Regions from separate parts of the Pseudomonas sp. NFX71 genome, predicted to be linked through region 2. Evidence: predicted binding sites of a transcription regulator. Region 2 holds the regulator's gene; the other holds the start of a gene.

Region 1 (9,612 bases), 1.2 Mb from region 2:
GCTTTTTCAGCAAGCAGGAAGCAAGCGCTTAGATAGGCCGGCTGCCGTACTTGTTGTCAGGCTTCTTGGGAGGATCGGCGACCACATTGGCCTCCACTTCCTGCACCTTGCCGCCCTTGGCCAGGAACTCTTCCATGGCTTTGGCCAGGGCATCGCGCTCCTTGTTTTTTGCTTCGACGCTCGGCAGCTCATCGACCGATACCGCAGCCTTGGCCTTTCCTTTGGCGGTCGGAACGGGCGCTTCCCCGCCGTCGTCTTCAACGACGTCGTCGGTCGCAGCTTCCAGGCCTTCCTCGGTTTCGTCGTCGCCTACTTCGAGGTCGTCGTTTTCCAGATCATCGTCGCTCATGTTCTACCTCATGACTTGCGAAAAGCAGATTAGTTATAGCCCAGCTTCACCGTCTGTCGACAGCCGCCGGAAAAATTCGATAACCACTGGTGACCAGCGGTTCATGCCTCTTCACCGTGCAAGGTGGCGAGGACTTTACGGGCACCGCCAAAATCACGGTGCTCGCCCAGATAAACGCCTTGCCAGGTCCCCAACGCCAGTCGGCCTGCCGAAACCGGCAAACTGAGCTGACAGCCAAGCACGCTGGCCTTGAAGTGCGCCGGGAGGTCGTCCAGGCCTTCGTCGTTATGCTCATAGCCGTCTGTTCCTTGTGGGATCAGACGATTGAAAAATCGTTCGAAGTCGCGACGTACCGCCGGATCGGCGTTCTCGTTGATGGTCAACGACGCCGAGGTATGCTGCAGCCACAAATGCAACAGACCGACCCGACACGCCTTGATTTCAGGCAGGCCGGCGAGTAACTCGTCCGTTACCAGATGAAAGCCCCGGGGCCTCGCCCGCAGGGTAATCAGAGTCTGTTGCCACATACAGTTCTCCGCACGTTCGGGGCGCATTCTAGCGCGCTCTGGGAAAAAACAAAGGCCCTAATATTCCTTCAATCATGTAAGCCATTGGCCGCAGAAAAACGCCCGTCGTAAACGCCCTTAAACGTGTACGAAAAAACCTTTCAGCAGGTCCTTCACTGACAAATCCCAGACAAAAAAATGCCCGGCAAGCCGGGCAAATTTTTATGCGCGTGCTTACAAGTTGTAGCCGCGTTCGTTGTGGAGTGCCAGATCGATACCGACGGCCTCTTCTTCTTCGGTGATACGCAGACCCATGACGGCGTCCAGCACCTTGAGAATGATGTAAGTGACGATCGCGGTGTAGATCACCGTGAAGCCCACGCCTTTGCACTGAATCCAGACTTGTGCGGCGATGTCGGTAACGGTGCCGAAGCCACCCAGCGACGGTGCAGCGAACACACCAGTCAGGATCGCGCCGAGGATACCGCCGATACCATGCACACCGAAGGCGTCCAGGGAATCGTCATAGCCGAGCTTGCGTTTCAGGGTGGTGGCGCAGAAGAAGCACACCACGCCCGCTGCCAGGCCGATCACCAGCGCGCCCATCGGGCCCACGGTGCCAGCGGCTGGCGTGATGGCGACCAGACCGGCCACAACACCCGACGCGATACCCAGTGCGCTTGGTTTGCCGTGGGTGACCCACTCGGCGAACATCCAGCCCAGTGCGGCGGCGGCCGTTGCGATCTGAGTCACCAGCATCGCCATGCCGGCCGTGCCGTTGGCTGCTGCAGCGGAACCGGCGTTGAAGCCGAACCAGCCGACCCACAGCATCGCCGCGCCCATCAGGGTGTAACCGAGGTTATGCGGTGCCATCGGGGTGGTCGGGAAGCCTTTACGCTTGCCGAGCACGATGCACGCCACCAGACCGGCCACACCGGCGTTGATGTGCACCACGGTGCCGCCGGCGAAGTCCAGCACGCCCCAGTCCCACATCAGGCCGCCGTTGCCGGACCAGACCATGTGCGCGATCGGTGCATACACCAGGGTGAACCAGATGCCCATGAAGATCAGCATCGCGGAGAATTTCATCCGCTCGGCGAAGGCACCGACGATCAGCGCCGGGGTAATGATGGCGAAAGTCATCTGGAAGGTGATGAACACCGCCTCAGGGAACAGCGCCGCAGGACCGGTCAGGCTGGCTGGCGTGACACCGGCGAGGAAAGCCTTGCCCATGCCGCCGAAGAACGAGTTGAAATTGACGACGCCCTGTTCCATGCCGGTGGTATCGAACGCGATGCTGTAGCCATAAATGACCCACAGAATGCTGATCAGACCGGTAATGGCGAAGCACTGCATCATCACGGAAAGAATGTTTTTGGAACGAACCATGCCGCCGTAGAACAGCGCGAGGCCGGGAATGGTCATGAACAGCACGAGGGCTGTCGAGGTCAGCATCCAGGCGGTATCGCCGGAATTGAGGACTGGGGCCGCCACTTCGTCTGCCGCCAAAGCAAGGCTGGGCATTACGAGGGACAACAGGGCTCCTAGCCCTGCGAATTTACGCAGAGTCATATTGTTTTCTCCTGGGGCGTTGGGTTTGTGGCGGCTTAGATTGCGTCGGTATCGGTTTCGCCGGTACGGATGCGAATCGCCTGTTCCAGATTGACCACGAAGATCTTGCCGTCACCGATCTTGCCGGTGTTGGCCGCCTTGGTTATCGCCTCGATAACCCGGTCCAGATCCTTGTCGTCAATGGCGACATCGATCTTCACCTTAGGCAGGAAATCGACCACGTATTCCGCGCCGCGATACAGCTCGGTGTGACCCTTCTGCCGACCGAAGCCTTTGACTTCAGTAACGGTAATGCCCTGCACGCCGATCTCGGACAACGACTCGCGCACGTCGTCCAACTTGAACGGCTTGATGATGGCAGTGACTAGCTTCATGAAAACTCTCTCCCGAATTGGTGGACTTGCCCCAGGAAAACAAACCCGACTCAAGTCTAAGCGCAGTGCCTGGCTTTGTAACGCATCGTCGGCCTTACCTGCCCGTCCGACGCCAGCTAACCGCTCCGCACGAAACACTTCCCCGTTCCGCTTGGCGCACTGCATTCGTCACAGCGACTGCATCAGTGCATGGGTTACTACCGACTAAGCAGAAAGCTTGCCATCTCGCCAAAAACCCCTGATATCAAGCGCTTGCCTGCCACGGTGGCTTGCTGCGCGCGATTGCACGACGCGTAACGCACAACAACAGTGCGGTGCCGTCCGTCCGCATGCGCGAAAAGCGTGCATCCCTGCGGTCGGGATTGACTATAGACACTGCGTGATACACTGCCCGCCATTGTTTTCAGGACATTTCCCATGCTCGCGCCCAAAGACTTCCTCGACGCCCTGACCGGCACCGCCTCCCGCCTCTTCAGCGGCGACACCCCACTGCCGAAAAGCGAAATCGAAAGCCAGTTCAAGGCGTTGTTGCAGAGCGGGTTCAGCAAACTGGATCTGGTGAGCCGGGAAGAGTTCGATAGCCAGATGGTCGTGCTGGCACGCACCCGGGCACGGCTGGAAAGCCTCGAAGCGAAGGTTGCGGAGCTGGAAGCGAAGCTGAGTCCGCCTGCCGAATAACCCTGCTGACAACGCAGCCCCCTGTGGGAGCGAGCCTGCTCGCGATTAGAGTCACCTCGGTCTACAAGCCTTCCCACACTGGCCAGACCAACCCTGTAGGACCTGTCAAAGGCTGCAATCTTCTGATCTGCCGCCCCGCCACCATCTCGGCAACGTCCTACAAAGATCACCACCGCCGTCCGATAGCGCCGTGAAGCCCAGGCTCCTAAGCTCATTCTCAGCTGAATATTCAGCACTGGGTTTGGCGACCTGGAAGCTTAAGGCGTACGACGACCATCTCTCGAGTCATGGCGGCTGTGCGTGGGAGACCTTCGGGTCTGCCGGGTTCCTTTTGCTCCGGTTCGCCAACCCGCGTACAGCTGCCACCCAATTGTTTGGCGACGATTGACGGCAGCCTCTTTAGCAAAAGGAGCTGTATTAATGAGTTGCGATAACGCTTATCTAGTCCCTCACGTCTTCACCCGCCACAAACTCCACCTCCACGCGCTTTTGATCGAAAACCAGCCGTGGTTCAGCGCCCGAGACCTGGGCCGTCTGCTTCGCCTTTACCTCGACGAACGCGCCGTCCGAAAACTCGATCCCGATCAACATCAATCCGCGCGAGTCGTCATTCACGGCATCCTCGAAAACACCCTGCTGATCAGCGAATCCGGCGTCTACGCCCTACTCGTCTACCACTACTGCCCCGAATACCGAGGCATGCGTGAATGGCTGACCCACGACGTAGTGCCAGCCCTCAGAGATGCCCAACAACCGACGTCAACCGAACGCCCGATTCTGAGCCTGCTGAACTGGCCGGAAATGTCACTGAGTTTGCTGCACTGGAATAACCAGCCGTGGATTCGGCTGCAGGATGTTCCGCTGATGATGACGGAGCGGGAGCAGGCAAGACACCCGGTGGGATCGTGGTGGAAGCGAGCTTCACGAGTATTGCAGTCGCTTTGAGTTTCCGACTACTTGCATCGGCCATCAAACATGCATAACTTCAACGCACGCGAGTGTATCCACTGAGGGTACGCAGGCCTTGGCCTCACCAAAGCCTGCAATCGAAAAACCGTCTCCTCAAGACGGTTTTTTTTCGCCCGCGATTCAGACCAAACCATTCGCAACATCCTGCGAAAATTTGGCGCCTGCGCCGCCACGCTAAATCACCACCTCCCGACTACCCTTCAAAAACCCGCAGGAAGCGGCCCCCGTAAAGCTCAAGGAACGACCATGTCCCTCTCCATCGTCCACAGCCGCGCCCAGATTGGCGTGGATGCGCCCGCCGTCACCGTCGAAGTTCATCTGGCTAACGGTTTGCCATCACTGACCATGGTCGGTCTGCCCGAAGCAGCAGTGAAGGAAAGCAAGGATCGAGTACGTAGCGCGATCATCAATTCAGGCCTGCAGTTTCCGGCACGGCGCATCACGTTGAATCTGGCGCCTGCGGATTTGCCCAAGGACGGCGGGCGGTTCGATCTGGCGATTGCCTTGGGGATTCTGTCGGCCAGCGTGCAGGTGCCGACGTTGACGCTGGACGATGTGGAATGCCTGGGGGAGCTGGCACTGTCCGGCGCGGTGCGTGCGGTGAGAGGTGTGTTGCCGGCGGCACTGGCGGCGCGCAAGGCTGGACGCTCGTTGATGGTGCCTCGGGCGAATGCCGAGGAAGCCTGCCTGGCGTCGGGGCTGAAAGTCATTGCGGTGGATCATTTGCTGGAGGCGGTCGCGCATTTCAACGGTCACACACCCGTCGAGCCTTACGTCTCCAACGGTCTGCTCTACGCCAGCAAACCCTACCCCGACTTGAATGAAGTGCAAGGCCAACTCTCAGCCAAGCGCGCTTTGCTGATTGCAGCGGCCGGGGCTCATAACCTGCTGTTCAGCGGCCCGCCGGGGACCGGGAAAACGCTGTTGGCAAGTCGGTTGCCGGGGCTGTTGCCGCCATTGGCGGAAAACGAGGCGCTGGAGGTCGCAGCCATTCAATCAGTCACCAGTTGCGTCCCTTTAAGTCACTGGCCACAGCGACCGTTCCGCCAGCCCCATCACTCAGCCTCCGGACCGGCGCTGGTGGGCGGTGGTTCGAAACCACAACCCGGCGAGATCACCCTCGCCCACCATGGCGTACTGTTCCTCGACGAACTGCCGGAGTTTGATCGCAAGGTGCTGGAGGTTTTGAGAGAACCGCTGGAATCCGGGCATATCGTGATTTCCCGGGCGAAGGATCGCGTGCGGTTTCCCGCACGCTTTCAATTGGTGGCCGCGATGAATCCGTGCCCCTGTGGATATCTCGGCGAGCCGAGTGGTCGCTGTTCCTGCACGCCTGACATGGTTCAACGCTACCGCAACAAACTCTCCGGGCCGCTGCTGGATCGGATCGATCTGCACTTGACGGTCGCCCGTGAGGCCGCGGCTTTGAATCCCGCAATCAAACCCGGTGACGACACCCTGACCGCCGCCGTTCTGGTTGCCGACGCAAGGGAGCGGCAACACAAACGCCAGGGTTGCGCCAACGCGTTCCTTGATCTGCCGGGCTTGCGCATGCATTGCAAGTTATCCACAACCGACGAAACCTGGCTGGAAACAGCGTGTGAACGGCTGACCTTGTCGCTGAGGTCAGCCCATCGATTGCTCAAGGTTGCGCGCACCCTGGCGGATCTTGAACACGTCGATCGCATCACCCGTGAACATCTGGCTGAAGCGTTGCAGTACCGGCCAACCACCCACTGAAGCTCTACTCTTTGGTGAGATCCACTAACGGCGCCTGCCTCACCTCAGTCTCCCGACCACCCTGAATCTCTGTGACACGCTTCAGCGCGTTATCCACAGCGCTCTTGTCCGCCAGCAAGCTGTAGTTGATCCGGAATTGCCTGTGTTCGTTTGGCGCAATTGTCGGCACTAAACCGAGTGGCCGCTGATACCGACGGTTGTAGGAAAAACTTGTCCCCGGCTCCAGCCCGGTGACGTAGCCCTGGCCTTGGGTATCGGTGTTTTTCCACAGGGAAAACACGGGCAGCGTTTGTGTGTTGAAACCGACCGAAACGCCCAGGCTGCCCGCCTTGTTATGCAGTACCGTCAGCGTATCGCCCTTGGCGTCGGCATACGGCACGACGTTGTACACCGTCTCGTCGTAATCCTTGGTTGGCGCGCGATAGGTCTGCCAGTCCGGCAGTTCCGCTTTCGCTTTGTCGTTGAACGGCGACACTTGTTTCACCGGCGCGGCGAAGCGGGCGCCCTGCTCGAGAAACGGGGTGCTGAAGTTACTGTGGTACAGCGCCTGGTATTCCTTCGGGTAGTCGCCGTTGTTGGTCAGGGTGTCATTGAGGCTGAAGCTCGCACTGCCAGGTTCGGTGACCAGTTCGGTCGCGACAGAGAAGTCGACTTTCTTGAACGCCTGCTCTTTCAACTCGCCGCGCAGGCTGATGGCGTACGGCGGTTTTTCGTCAATGTGCAGGGTGACTTTACTGGCCGGGATGTTGGCAGCGCGACCATGCAGGGTCAGTAATTCGCCGTTGTCCATGCCGGGGTGGCCGACCCACTCGTAGCCGCAGCGGGTGACCAGCTCGTTGAAGCCTTCCAGCCAGCCCAATCCACCACGACCGTTGAGTTCGATGAAGGATGGATTGACCACTTCCTTGACCGGCGAATCCCAGCCCATGCGCACATTACCGACCGAGGCCTGCAGGACGTTCATCCCGCGGGTCGGCACCACTGAAAGCTTCATCGTGCCGTTATCGATGTCGACAATGCTGACCCCCTCCTGCCGCCCACCGTGCAGAGTTCGCAGGGTGACGGAAAAGGGTTTGTCGGTTTTCACCCCGAGTTGCTGGCTGGTGATTTGCCAGTTCTGGGCAGCCTTGTCGGTGTCGAGAAGGACGTAATCCCAGGCCATCGCATGGGACGCGGCAGAGAACGCACTGAGGGCGACGATGAGTTTGAGCGGAGTCATGGCGGGAGCCTTTATTGGAGTTGTGCCATTTTTATAGACTTGCTGAAACGTTTCATCAAGTTAAAAAGTGCAGACAAAGCCAAGAAGACCGCTTGGAGATAAATGATTCGCGAATGTGCGGCAAATCGAAAAGGGGGTCGATCCTTTCGCGAGCAAGCCCACACATTAGGTTGCAGGTGAACACAGCATTTGTGAACACCTGAGGTCAACTGTGGGAGCCTGCTCGCGATAGCTATTTCAAAGGCACCTCAACGAAACCGGTCAACCTCTTGGCGCAAATCAGCCGCCAGCTTCTCCAGTTCCTTGGCAGTCACCGCCAGGTTCGACACCACTTCCCGCTGCTCACTGTTCGCCAACGCAATGCTTTGCAGGTTGCTGCTGAGCAATGTCGCGGTGCTGCTCTGCTCCTGGGTCGCCGTGGTGATCGCCGCGAACTGCTGGCCAGCCGAGCGACTTTGCTCATCGATTCGCGCCAGGGCCGACGCGACGTTGGCGTTGCGCGACAGGCCTTCCTGCATCAGCACATTGCCCTGTTCCATGGTGCTGATAGCGTTGCCGGTTTCCTGCTGGATGCTTTGGATCATCCCGGAAATCTCATCGGTGGCCTGGCGAGTACGCGATGCCAGGTTGCGCACCTCGTCAGCCACCACCGCAAATCCACGCCCCTGTTCACCGGCACGCGCCGCTTCGATGGCGGCGTTGAGCGCCAGCAAGTTGGTTTGCTCGGCAATCGAAGTGATCACCCCGACAATCCCGCCGATTTCCTGAGAGCGCTGACCCAGGGTGTTGATCACCGTGGCGGTGCTGTTCAGTGCGCCGGCAATTTGCTCCAGGGACGAGGACGCTTCATCCATCGATGTACGCCCAATCTGGGTTTGTTGTGCGTTTTCCTGAGCCAGACGTTGAGTGCTGCCCATGTTGTCGGCGATGTTCAGCGAGGTGGCGCTGAATTCTTCCACGGCGCCGGCCATGCTGGTGATTTCGCCCGACTGCTGTTCCATGCCTTCATAAGCGCCACCCGACAGACCCGACAGCGCCTGGGCACGACTGTTGACCTCTTGCGAGGCCTTGCGGATGTGCTCGACCATTGTCGACAGCGCCTGGCTCATCTGGTTGAAGGCGCGGGCCAGTTGACCGATTTCGTCGTTGCTCGACACGTTCAAGCGCACGCTCAGATCACCGGCGCCCAAGGCTTCGGCCTGACGCACCAGATCACCCAGCGGTGCGAGCTTACTGCGCAGCAACCAGACAGCCGAGCCCACGGCGATCAACATCGCCAGCAGACTGCCAATCGCCAATTGAATGCCCACGGCCCAGGTCACAGCACGGATTTCACTTTTCGGCATGCTCGCCACGACCGACCACGGCCCGCCTTCAAAGGGCACGGCAATGCTGTAGAAGTCTTCGGACGTGTCGCTCCAGAACTCACCTTTACCCGGCGTCTTGGCCAGGCTGTTGATCGACTTGACCGCTTGCTCCGGTGCTTGCACACCCGCGATTGGCACCAGCCATTTGTTCTGCTCATCGAGCAGCGCCAAAGAGCCGGTCTGCCCGATGCGGAAGCGTGTGAGGTTGGCGAACTGCGCGTTCTGAGCGTCGGTGTAATCGAATCCTACGTACAACACGGCAATGACCTTACCGCTGCTGTCGCGCACGGGGGTGTACTGCGACATGTAGAAGCGTTCGAACAGCAACGCCCGACCTACATAATTCTGCCCCGCCAGCAAACGTGCATAAGCCGGGTTCGCGTGATCGAGCAAGGTGCCGATGGCGCGGCTGCCGTCCTGTTTAGTGACGTTCGTACTGACTCGAATGAATTCATCACCGCTGCGCACGAACACGGTCGCAACGCCCGCGGTCATTTGCTTGAACTCGTCTACTTCCTTGAAGTTGTTATTCAGCACTTCGCTGCCCAGGTGCAGGCCCGGGGTCTGCGTGCCCGCCACGGCCACCGGCTCGTCCGGGTGCACGCTCAGGCCTGCGCTGAAGCGCTTCTCGAACAGGCCGGCCAGGCGCTGGGTACTTTCACGCAACGTACCGTGAAACGTACTCAGCTGGTCGGCCAGCAAGCGGGCTTCGCTGGCCAGGTGCTCTTCGCGGGTAGCGAGGTTGGCAGAGTCCAGCGAGCGCAAGGCAAACACGGTGCTGCCGCTGATGACAATCGCCAGAATAACGGCGAGCGCAAGACCAAGCTGTGAGGCAATC
Region 2 (9,612 bases):
TGAACTCCGGCCCGCTGGCCGGTCTTGGTGAAATCGAGCTCGAAGCCTTGCAGCCGGGCTCGTCGATCATGCCCGGCAAGGTCAATCCGGTGATCCCGGAAGCCACCGCCATGGTCGCTGCCCAAGTGATCGGCAATGACACGGTCATCACCATCGCTGGCCAGTCGGGCAACTTCGAGCTGAACGTGATGCTGCCGATCATTGCCCAGAACCTGCTGAGCAGCATCGAGTTGCTGGCCAACGCCAGCCACCTGCTGGGTGAGAAGGCTATCGCCAGCTTCAAGGTCAACGAAGCCCGGCTCAAGGAAGCGCTGTCGCGCAACCCCATTCTGGTCACTGCACTGAACCCGATCATTGGTTACCAGAACGCCGCTGAAATTGCCAAGAAGGCTTATCAGCAGGGCCGGCCGGTGATCGATGTCGCTCTGGAACACACCGACCTGACACGTAGCCAACTGGAAGAGTTGCTCAATCCGGAAAAGCTCACCGCAGGCGGCGTGTAATCACCGCAACCGCTTTGGAGGCTCACCATGGAGCACTGGAAACGCACGATCGAAAGGGCAAACCGCTGTTTCATGCTGGGCGAACTGGTGGATGCCCGCGAAGCTTACCTGCAGGCATTGGCCCTGGCTCAGGTGTTGTTCGAGCGCTGGGCGGACGCCGACGAAGCGGTGGCGGCCTGCGTGATTTCCCACCACAACCTGGCGGACCTGCATTTGCGTCTGAACCAGCCGGAGGAGAGCGCCGAATACCTGTGCGCCATCCACCAGCGGCTATTGAAGACCATGCAGGACCCGCGGCTGGCGCCCGCATTGCGCGAAGCAGCGCTGCGTCAGAGCAGTAAAACCTACGTCGAACTGCTGAATTTCATCAGCGAGCACGGCGAATACCCGCGTACTCATCGTTTGCTGCACACCGATGCTGCGTCGCCCGCTGCGCCTCTACCTCATGGAGTCCATTGAAATGGCTTTTAGCTTGCCTGCCTTGCCGTACGCCTACGATGCCCTGGAACCGCACATCGATGCGCAAACCATGGAAATCCACTACACCAAGCATCACCAGACCTACATCAACAACCTGAACGCCGCCTTAGAAGGCACCGAGTTTGTCGAGTGGCCGGTGGAAAAACTGGTGGCTGCCGTTCAACAGCTGCCGGAAAAACTCCGCGCAGCGGTGATCAATCAGGGCGGTGGTCACGCCAACCATTCGCTGTTCTGGGAAGTCATGGTGCCCAACGGCGGCGGTCAGCCGGACGGCGAGCTGGCCAAGGCGATCGACGACCAACTGGGCGGCCTCGACCGTTTCAAGGAAGCGTTCACCAAAGCCGCGCTGACCCGTTTCGGCAGCGGCTGGGCCTGGCTGAGTGTGACCCCGCAAAAGACCCTGGTCGTGGAAAGCAGCGGTAACCAGGACAGTCCGTTGATGAACGGCAATACACCCATCCTCGGCCTGGATGTCTGGGAGCACGCCTATTACCTGCAATATCAAAACCGTCGCCCGGAATACATCAACGCGTTTTATAACGTGATCAATTGGCCTGAAGTCGCTGCGCGCTATCAGGCTGCACTGGTTTAAGTCTTCTATAAAAACAATCCTGGGCTGACTATGGGCACTGAAACACTGGCGATCGGAAGTGGGCGGATGTTTCGTTACGCATTGGGGTCGCTGTTACTGCTGGCGGGTATGAGCTTGTTGGTCGCCCAGGGCCTGGCGTGGCTGGATCTTGAACCGAAACTGCTACGGGCCTTACAGGGCGGTGCGATCTGCGCATTGGGTACGGCCCTGGGCGCGGTACCGGTGCTGGTGATTCGGCGCATGCCCCAGGCGGTCAGCGATACACTGCTCGGCTTCGGTGCCGGGGTGATGCTCGCGGCGACAGCTTTTTCGCTGATCGTTCCGGGCATTGCTGCGGCTGAAAGCCTGGGGCTGACGCCTTGGGCGGCGAGCGGCCTGATCAGCTTCGGCATCATGCTGGGTGCGTTCGGGTTGTTTCTGGTGGATCGAAAGGTGTCTGGCGCATCGCCGGAAATGCTCGTTGGCACGCTGGAGCGACCGGTCATTCCGCCACGGATCTGGTTGTTCGTGTTTGCCATCATTGCCCACAACATTCCTGAAGGCATGGCGGTCGGTGTCTCGGCGGGTGGCGGCATGCCCGACGCCGACAGCCTGGCCATGGGCATCGCGTTGCAGGATGTACCGGAGGGGTTGGTGATTGCGTTGGTGTTGGCCGGGGCAGGGATGTCGCGGGTCAAAGCGTTCCTGATCGGTGCGGCGTCAGGATTGGTCGAACCGGTCTTTGCGCTGTTGTGCGCCTGGCTGGTGACCCTGGCCGAGTTGCTCTTGCCGTTGGGCCTGGCACTGGCGGCCGGGGCGATGTTGTTGGTGGTGACGCATGAAGTCATTCCCGAGTCGCGCCGCCATGGTCATGACAAGCTGGCCAGCCTTGGGTTGCTGATCGGGTTTTGTTTGATGATGGTGATGGATACCGCGCTCGCCTGAAAAAAGATCGCAGCCTTCGGCAGCTCCTGCATGAGATTGCATTCACATGTAGGAGCTGCCGAAGGCTGCGATCTTTTTATTCGCCTTCGTCGAAGAAGTTGTTGATCAACGCGACCAGTGCATCCAGTGCTTCCTGTTCTTGCTCGCCTTCCGTGCTCAGATGGATCTTGGTGCCCTTGCCAGCGGCGAGCATCATCATGGCCATGATGCTTTTGCCATCGACCGTGGATTCCGGCGTGCGTCCGACCCGGATCGTGCAATCCTTGAACTGACCGGCCACGCCGACGAATTTGGCAGAAGCACGGGCATGCAGGCCCAGCTTGTTGATGATTTCGATTTCCAGAGCAGGCATCGCGATGTGAATCCTTTAGCTGAGGTCGCGGTGGCGGACCTGGACGTTCTTCAGGGATTTTTGCAGGACCTGGCCCAGACGTTCGGTCAGGTACACGGAGCGGTGATGCCCGCCGGTACAGCCAATGGCAATGGTGACATAAGCACGGTTGCTGGCGGCAAAGCGGGGCAGCCATTTGAGCAGGTAAGTGGAAATGTCTTGGAACATCTCCTCGACGTCCGGCTGGGCCGCCAGGTACTCGGCAACCGGCTGGTCAAGCCCGGACTGATCGCGTAGCTCCGGCTTCCAATAAGGGTTCGGCAGGCAGCGCACGTCGAACACCAGATCGGCGTCCACCGGCATGCCGCGCTTGAATCCGAACGATTCCACCAGGAACGCAGTGCCGGGTTCCGGTTGGTTCAGCAGGCGCAATTTGATGGTATCGCGCAGCTGATAAAGGTTCAGGTTGGTGGTATTGACCTTGAGATCGGCGAGGTCGGCAATCGGCCCGAGCAGGTTGGTTTCATCGTTGATCGCCTCGGCCAGCGAGCGATTGGCGCTGCTCAGCGGGTGACGGCGGCGGGTTTCCGAAAAACGCTTGAGCAAGGTTTCTTCGTCGGCATCCAGGTACAGGACGTCGCATTGGATATGCCGGCTGCGGACTTCTGCGAGCAGTTCCGGAAAACGGGTCAGGTGGCTCGGCAAGTTGCGCGCATCGATGGAGACGGCAACCAGCGGCTGCGCCAGCTCTGTGTGAATCAACGCACGCTCGGCCAGTTCCGGCAGCAACCCGGCGGGCAGGTTGTCGATGCAGTAATAGCCGTTGTCCTCGAGAACATCGAGCGCGGTGCTTTTACCTGAGCCGGAACGGCCACTGACGATGATCAAGCGCATGATTAGTGCCTGTTTTGCTCGTCCAGGACAACCTGATACAAGGCTTCATTGCTCGGTGCGCTGCGCAGGCGATCACGGACTTCCTTGCGATCAAGCATGCTGGCGATCTGCCGGAGCAATTCAAGGTGCGCATCGGTAGCCGCTTCCGGGACCAGCAGAACGAACAGCAGGTCAACCGGGGCGCCGTCGATGGCGTCGAAATCGATGGGGGCATCCAGGTGCATCAAGGCACTGATGGGCGAGGTGCAGCCTTTCAGGCGGCAGTGGGGGATAGCGATGCCGTTACCAAAACCGGTCGAGCCAAGTTTTTCACGGGCAATCAAAGCCTCGAAGACATCTTGCATCTCCAGATCCAGCACTTCTTTATGGATAAGGTTGGCAATTTGCTCGAGGGCTTTCTTTTTGCTGCCGCCCGGCACGTTCACGAGGGAACGGCCGGGGGTCAGGATGCTTTCAAGTAGGATCATGGGTTGGGAGTGTTAACGACCGGTCGCGCCCTGGAGGAGGCTTTGGGTCTTTTCCTTATGCTTTTTGAGTTGTTTATCCAGCTTGTCGGTCAGCGCGTCGATCGCCGCGTACATGTCGGTATGTTCCGCGTTTGCGACCACTTCATTGCCGGGAATATGCAGCGTGGCTTCGATTTTCTGCTTCAGCTTCTCGACCGTCATCGTGACTTGCACGTTGGTGATCTTGTCGAAATGCCGCTCTAATCGTTCGAGTTTTTCGCCGATGTAGGTGCGAAGAGGTTCGGTCACTTCCAGTTGGTGTCCACTGATGTTGACTTGCATACAGCTTCTCCTTCGTTGCCAGTGCATAAAGCGGTAGATCAGATGATCTACCACTGGAACGCTGTGGCGTGGCTCTACATCAACCGCTTGCGTTCGCTCGAAGGCGCGATCCCGAGGGATTCGCGGTACTTGGCGACGGTGCGGCGAGCCACCTGAATGCCTTGTGCCTCCAGTAAACCAGCGATCTTGCTGTCACTCAACGGCTTTTTCTGATTTTCCGCAGCAACCAGTTTTTTGATGATCGCGCGGATCGCCGTGGACGAGCATTCGCCGCCTTCGGAGGTGCTGACGTGGCTGGAGAAAAAGTATTTCAGCTCATATATGCCCCGAGGGGTATGCATGAATTTTTGCGTGGTCACCCGTGAAATCGTCGATTCGTGCATGCCCACCGCTTCGGCGATGTCATGCAGGACCAGCGGTTTCATCGCTTCGTCGCCGTATTCCAGAAAGCCGCGTTGATGCTCGACGATCTGGGTGGCAACTTTCATCAGGGTTTCGTTACGGCTTTGCAGGCTCTTGATGAACCAGCGGGCCTCTTGCAACTGATTGCGCATGAAGGTGTTGTCGGCGCTGGTGTCGGCGCGACGCACGAAACCGGCGTATTGAGCGTTGACCCGCAGTCGCGGTACCGATTCCTGATTCAGTTCTACCAGCCAGCGCTCGTTGTCCTTGCGCACGATCACATCGGGGACCACGTATTCGGCTTCACTGGACTCGATCTGCGAGCCAGGGCGTGGGTTGAGGCTCTGTACCAGTTCGATGACCTGGCGCAGTTCGTCTTCCTTCAGCTTCATGCGGCGCATCAGCTGGCTGTAGTCGCGGCTGCCGAGCAAGTCGATATAGTCGGTGACCAGGCGCTTGGCCTCGGCCAGCCAAGGCGTCTTGGCGGGCAGCTGGCGCAATTGCAGCAGCAGGCATTCACCAAGGTTGCGGGCGCCGATGCCGGCCGGCTCGAATTGCTGGATGCGATGCAGGACGGCTTCGATTTCGTCCAGTTCGATGTCGAGTTCCGGATCGAAAGCTTCGAGGATTTCCTCGAGGGTTTCGTCCAGGTAGCCCTGGTTGTTGATGCAATCGATCAGGGTCACGGCGATCAGACGATCGGTGTCGGACATCGGCGCCAGGTTCAATTGCCACAAGAGATGGCTTTGCAGGCTTTCACCGGCCGATGTGCGGGTGGTGAAATCCCACTCGTCGTCATCGTTGCTCGGCAGGCTGCTGGCGCTGGTCTGGTAGACGTCTTCCCATGCGGTGTCGACGGGCAGTTCGTTGGGAATGCGCTCGTTCCAGTCGCCCTCATCGAGGTTGTCCACCGTCGGGGCGGTTTCCTGGTAGGAGGGCTCTGAAACATCGGCGTTGGGTTGCTGTTCGGCTTTGTCGGCCAAGGGGTCGGCGTTATCGAAGTCGTCGCCTTCTTCCTGGCGTTCGAGCATCGGATTGGACTCCAGGGCTTCCTGGATTTCCTGTTGCAGGTCCAGGGTCGACAATTGGAGCAGGCGGATGGCCTGTTGCAGCTGCGGTGTCATCGTCAGCTGCTGGCCCATTCTCAAGACTAGCGATGGTTTCATGGCAGGGGCTTAACACCTTATTCGCCGGCGCACATGCGCCATCCACTACAGGGCGCCGGAGCGCCAAACATAAGCAAATTATATGCCTGAAACTGCAACGTTTGCCTAGAGCGCTGTAACAATAAAAAATTGTTGATTTTTTATCGAGACAAGCGCTCGGCGACTAGCCAGAGACGCCCTGATGCTTACAGGCGGAACTCATGGCCCAGATAGACTTCTTTCACGAGGTCGTTGGCCAGGATGGTGGCAGAATCACCTTCGGCGATCAGCTGGCCATCGTTGACGATGTAGGCGGTTTCGCAGATATCCAGGGTCTCACGGACGTTGTGGTCGGTGATCAGCACGCCAATGCCCTTGGCCTTGAGGTGGTAGATGATCTGCTTGATGTCGCCCACCGAAATCGGGTCCACACCGGCGAAGGGTTCGTCGAGGAGGATGAATTTCGGGTTGGTTGCCAGTGCACGGGCGATTTCCACGCGGCGGCGTTCACCACCGGACAGGCTCATGCCGAGGTTGTCCCGGATGTGGCTGATGTGGAATTCCTGCAGCAGGCTTTCCAGCTCTTTGCGGCGATCGGCCTTGTCGAGTTCCTTGCGGGTCTCGAGGATTGCCATGATGTTGTCGGCAACCGAGAGTTTGCGGAAGATCGACGCTTCTTGTGGAAGATAGCCGATACCGGCCTTCGCACGACCGTGCATCGGCTGGTGGCTGACGTCCAGATCGTCGATCAGGACGCGGCCCTGATCGGCCTGGACGAGGCCGACGATCATGTAGAAGCAGGTGGTCTTGCCGGCGCCGTTAGGACCAAGCAGGCCGACGATCTGACCGCTGTCGATGGACAGGCTGACGTCGCGCACGACCTGGCGGCTCTTGTAGCTCTTGGCCAGATGCTGAGCTTTCAGAGTTGCCATTACGGGGCCTTTTGCTCTTCGGTTTTCTTTTTCGGCTGGATCACCATGTCGATCCGCGGGCGCGATTCGGTCACGTTGGTGCCTGTGGCACGGCCGGCGCTGGCGAGCTTTTTATTGGTGTCGTAGACGATTTTCTCGCCTTGGGTAACGTTGCCGTCCTTGTCGATGACTTTCGCCTTATCGATCAGCACGACGCGGTCTTGGGAGGCGTGGTACTGGATAGTCACGCCGTACCCCTGAACTGGTTTGGTGTCGCCAGCGGTCTGCAACTGCTCGAAGTAGGCCAGGTTGCCGACCGAAGTCACGACGTCAATGTCGCCGGCTGCGGTGCGGGTGATGGTGACCTTGTTGCCGGTAACCTTCATCGAGCCCTGGGTAATGATCACATCGCCGGTGTAGGTGGCAACGCCATTCTTGTCGTCCAGTTGGGCGTCGTCGGCCTGAATGCGGATAGGCTGCTGTTGATCGTTCGGCAGAGCCCAGGCGCTCACGCTTCCCAGTGCTGCGCCCAGACCGAGCAAAATAGGGAGAGTTTTAACGAGCCTCATACTGTCCTCTTACGTTCGATAGCAGGTGTATCCTGCTTTCTTTCAAATACGCTTTCATTCCCTTGCCAGTCGAGACACCACCAGCGCCGTCGATTCTAACGGGTTGATCGGTCTGCGCATATTGCTGCTGCGGGAACACTGTCATGCGGGTGGTGGTAATCAGGGTCTTGCGGTTTTTCTCGTCGAAACGGGTGATGCGCACCGAGTCGATCAGCTCGACCTGGGTGCCATCCGGATTGACTTCACCGTGTTCGCTCTGGACGTGCCAGGGGAATTGGGTGCCGCGGAACAGGTTCAGGTCCGGATTGGTCAACAGCGTCACTTCGGTCGCCTTCAGGTGTTCAACCTTGTCCGACGTCATTTCGTACTGCAGTTTGCCGTCCGGCAGGTACTGCACGCTGTGGGCGTTGAGTGCGTAATAGTCGATCGCGCTTTCATCGACCTTTGCCACCGGCTGGTCGAGGAAGCGTTCCGGGCTGATGTTCCAGTAGCCGACCGCCGCAAAAATTGCTGCGATGCAACCGAACACCAGGATGTTGCGAAATTTCTTGCTCAGCATAGTTGGCTCACAGGTACGCGGCGTTGGCCGCATCGAGGCGGCCCTGGGCGCGCAGGATCAATTCGCAGAATTCGCGGGCGGCACCCTCGCCACCACGGGCCTGGGTGATGCCATGGGCGTGTTCACGCACGAAGCCGGCGGCATTGGCCACCGCCATGCCCAGGCCTACGCGGCGAATCACCGGCAGGTCTGGCAGGTCGTCACCAAGGTAGGCGACTTGCTCATAGCTTAGGTTGAGTTGGGCGAGAAGTTCGTCCAGCACCACCAGTTTATCTTCGCGCCCCTGATACAGGTGGGGAATGCCGAGGTTCTTTGCCCGTCGCTCGACCACCGGTGTCTTGCGGCCGCTGATGATAGCGGTCTGTACGCCGGCTGCCATCAACATCTTGATACCCTGGCCGTCGAGCGTGTTGAAGGTCTTGAATTCGCTGCCGTCTTCAAGGAAGTACAAACGCCCGTCGGTCAGGACGCCATCGACGTCGAAGACGGCCAGTTTGATCTGTTTGCCGCGTTGCAGCAGGTCCGTGCTCATTACATTACTCCCGCACGCAGCAAGTCGTGCATGTTCAAGGCGCCGACCGGACGGTCTTCGCTGTCGACCACGACCAGCGCGTTGATTTTATGGTCTTCCATGATTTTCAGGGCCTCGGCGGCGAGCATCTCGGCGCGGGCAGTCTTGCCGTGGGCGGTCATGACCTGGTCGATCGTCGCACTGTGAATATCGATGCTGCGATCCAGGGTGCGACGCAAATCGCCGTCGGTGAAGATCCCGGCGAGTGTGCCGTCGGCTTCCAGGATGACGGTCATGCCCAGACCCTTGCGGGTCATTTCCATCAGCGCGTCCTTGAGCAGTGTGCCGCGCTGGACTTGCGGCAGCTCCTGCCCGGCATGCATGACGTTTTCCACTTTCAACAGCAGGCGTCGGCCCAGCGCGCCACCAGGGTGGGAAAAGGCAAAGTCTTCAGCGGTAAAGCCGCGGGCTTCGAGCAGCGCAACGGCCAGGGCGTCGCCCATGACCAGGGCGGCAGTGGTCGACGATGTCGGCGCCAGGTTCAGCGGACAGGCTTCGTGTTCGACATGCACGTTGAGATTGACTTCGGCGGCCTTGGCCAGCGGAGAGTCGGGGTTGCCGGTCACGCTGATCAACTTGATGCCCAGGCGTTTGATCAACGGCAGCAGGGTGACGATTTCATTGGTGGAACCGGAGTTCGACAGGGCCAGGATGATGTCGTCACGGGTGATCATGCCCATGTCGCCGTGGCTGGCTTCGGCCGGGTGCACGAAGAAAGCCGTGGTGCCGGTGCTGGCCAGGGTAGCGGCAATCTTGTTGCCGATATGTCCGGATTTGCCCATGCCGACCACGACTACGCGGCCTTTGCTGGCCAGAATCATCTCGCAAGCGCGTACGAAATCTGCGTCGATATGGGGCAGCAAGCCTTGTACGGCTTCCAGTTCGAGGCGGATGGTGCGTTGTGCTGATTGAATCAGGTCGCTGGATTGGCTCATGTCAGAAA

What was found. The regulator sigma-54, encoded in region 2, starts transcription at its own class of promoters, with help from an activator protein. The targets are predictions, from matches to a motif close to ANTGGCATNNANNTTGCTNT.
Region 1: glnK (P-II family nitrogen regulator) is a predicted target of sigma-54. The motif match lies at 3,007-3,026, and genes of this name have one in related genera.

What each region holds. Positions count from the first base shown of each region.
Region 1 covers NZ_CP182230.1:1,696,444-1,706,055, forward strand. Annotated here, with positions in the region: gene sutA (transcriptional regulator SutA) at 29-349, opposite strand; gene ACM1ZW_RS07885 (secondary thiamine-phosphate synthase enzyme YjbQ) at 451-876, opposite strand; gene ACM1ZW_RS07890 (ammonium transporter) at 1,090-2,427, opposite strand; gene glnK (P-II family nitrogen regulator) at 2,463-2,801, opposite strand; gene ACM1ZW_RS07900 (accessory factor UbiK family protein) at 3,219-3,479, shown strand; gene ACM1ZW_RS07905 (Bro-N domain-containing protein) at 3,900-4,424, shown strand; gene ACM1ZW_RS07910 (YifB family Mg chelatase-like AAA ATPase) at 4,695-6,188, shown strand; gene ACM1ZW_RS07915 (aldose 1-epimerase family protein) at 6,193-7,407, opposite strand; gene ACM1ZW_RS07920 (methyl-accepting chemotaxis protein) at 7,656-9,612, opposite strand, start outside.
Region 2 covers NZ_CP182230.1:2,910,258-2,919,869, forward strand. Annotated here, with positions in the region: gene ACM1ZW_RS13290 (class II fumarate hydratase) at 1-503, shown strand, start outside; gene ACM1ZW_RS13295 (hypothetical protein) at 531-962, shown strand; gene ACM1ZW_RS13300 (superoxide dismutase) at 964-1,575, shown strand; gene ACM1ZW_RS13305 (ZIP family metal transporter) at 1,606-2,499, shown strand; gene ACM1ZW_RS13310 (HPr family phosphocarrier protein) at 2,576-2,851, opposite strand; gene rapZ (RNase adapter RapZ) at 2,867-3,724, opposite strand; gene ptsN (PTS IIA-like nitrogen regulatory protein PtsN) at 3,727-4,191, opposite strand; gene hpf (ribosome hibernation-promoting factor, HPF/YfiA family) at 4,204-4,512, opposite strand; gene ACM1ZW_RS13330 (RNA polymerase factor sigma-54) at 4,587-6,080, opposite strand; gene lptB (LPS export ABC transporter ATP-binding protein) at 6,266-6,991, opposite strand; gene lptA (lipopolysaccharide transport periplasmic protein LptA) at 6,991-7,539, opposite strand; gene lptC (LPS export ABC transporter periplasmic protein LptC) at 7,526-8,098, opposite strand; gene ACM1ZW_RS13350 (KdsC family phosphatase) at 8,106-8,630, opposite strand; gene ACM1ZW_RS13355 (KpsF/GutQ family sugar-phosphate isomerase) at 8,630-9,604, opposite strand.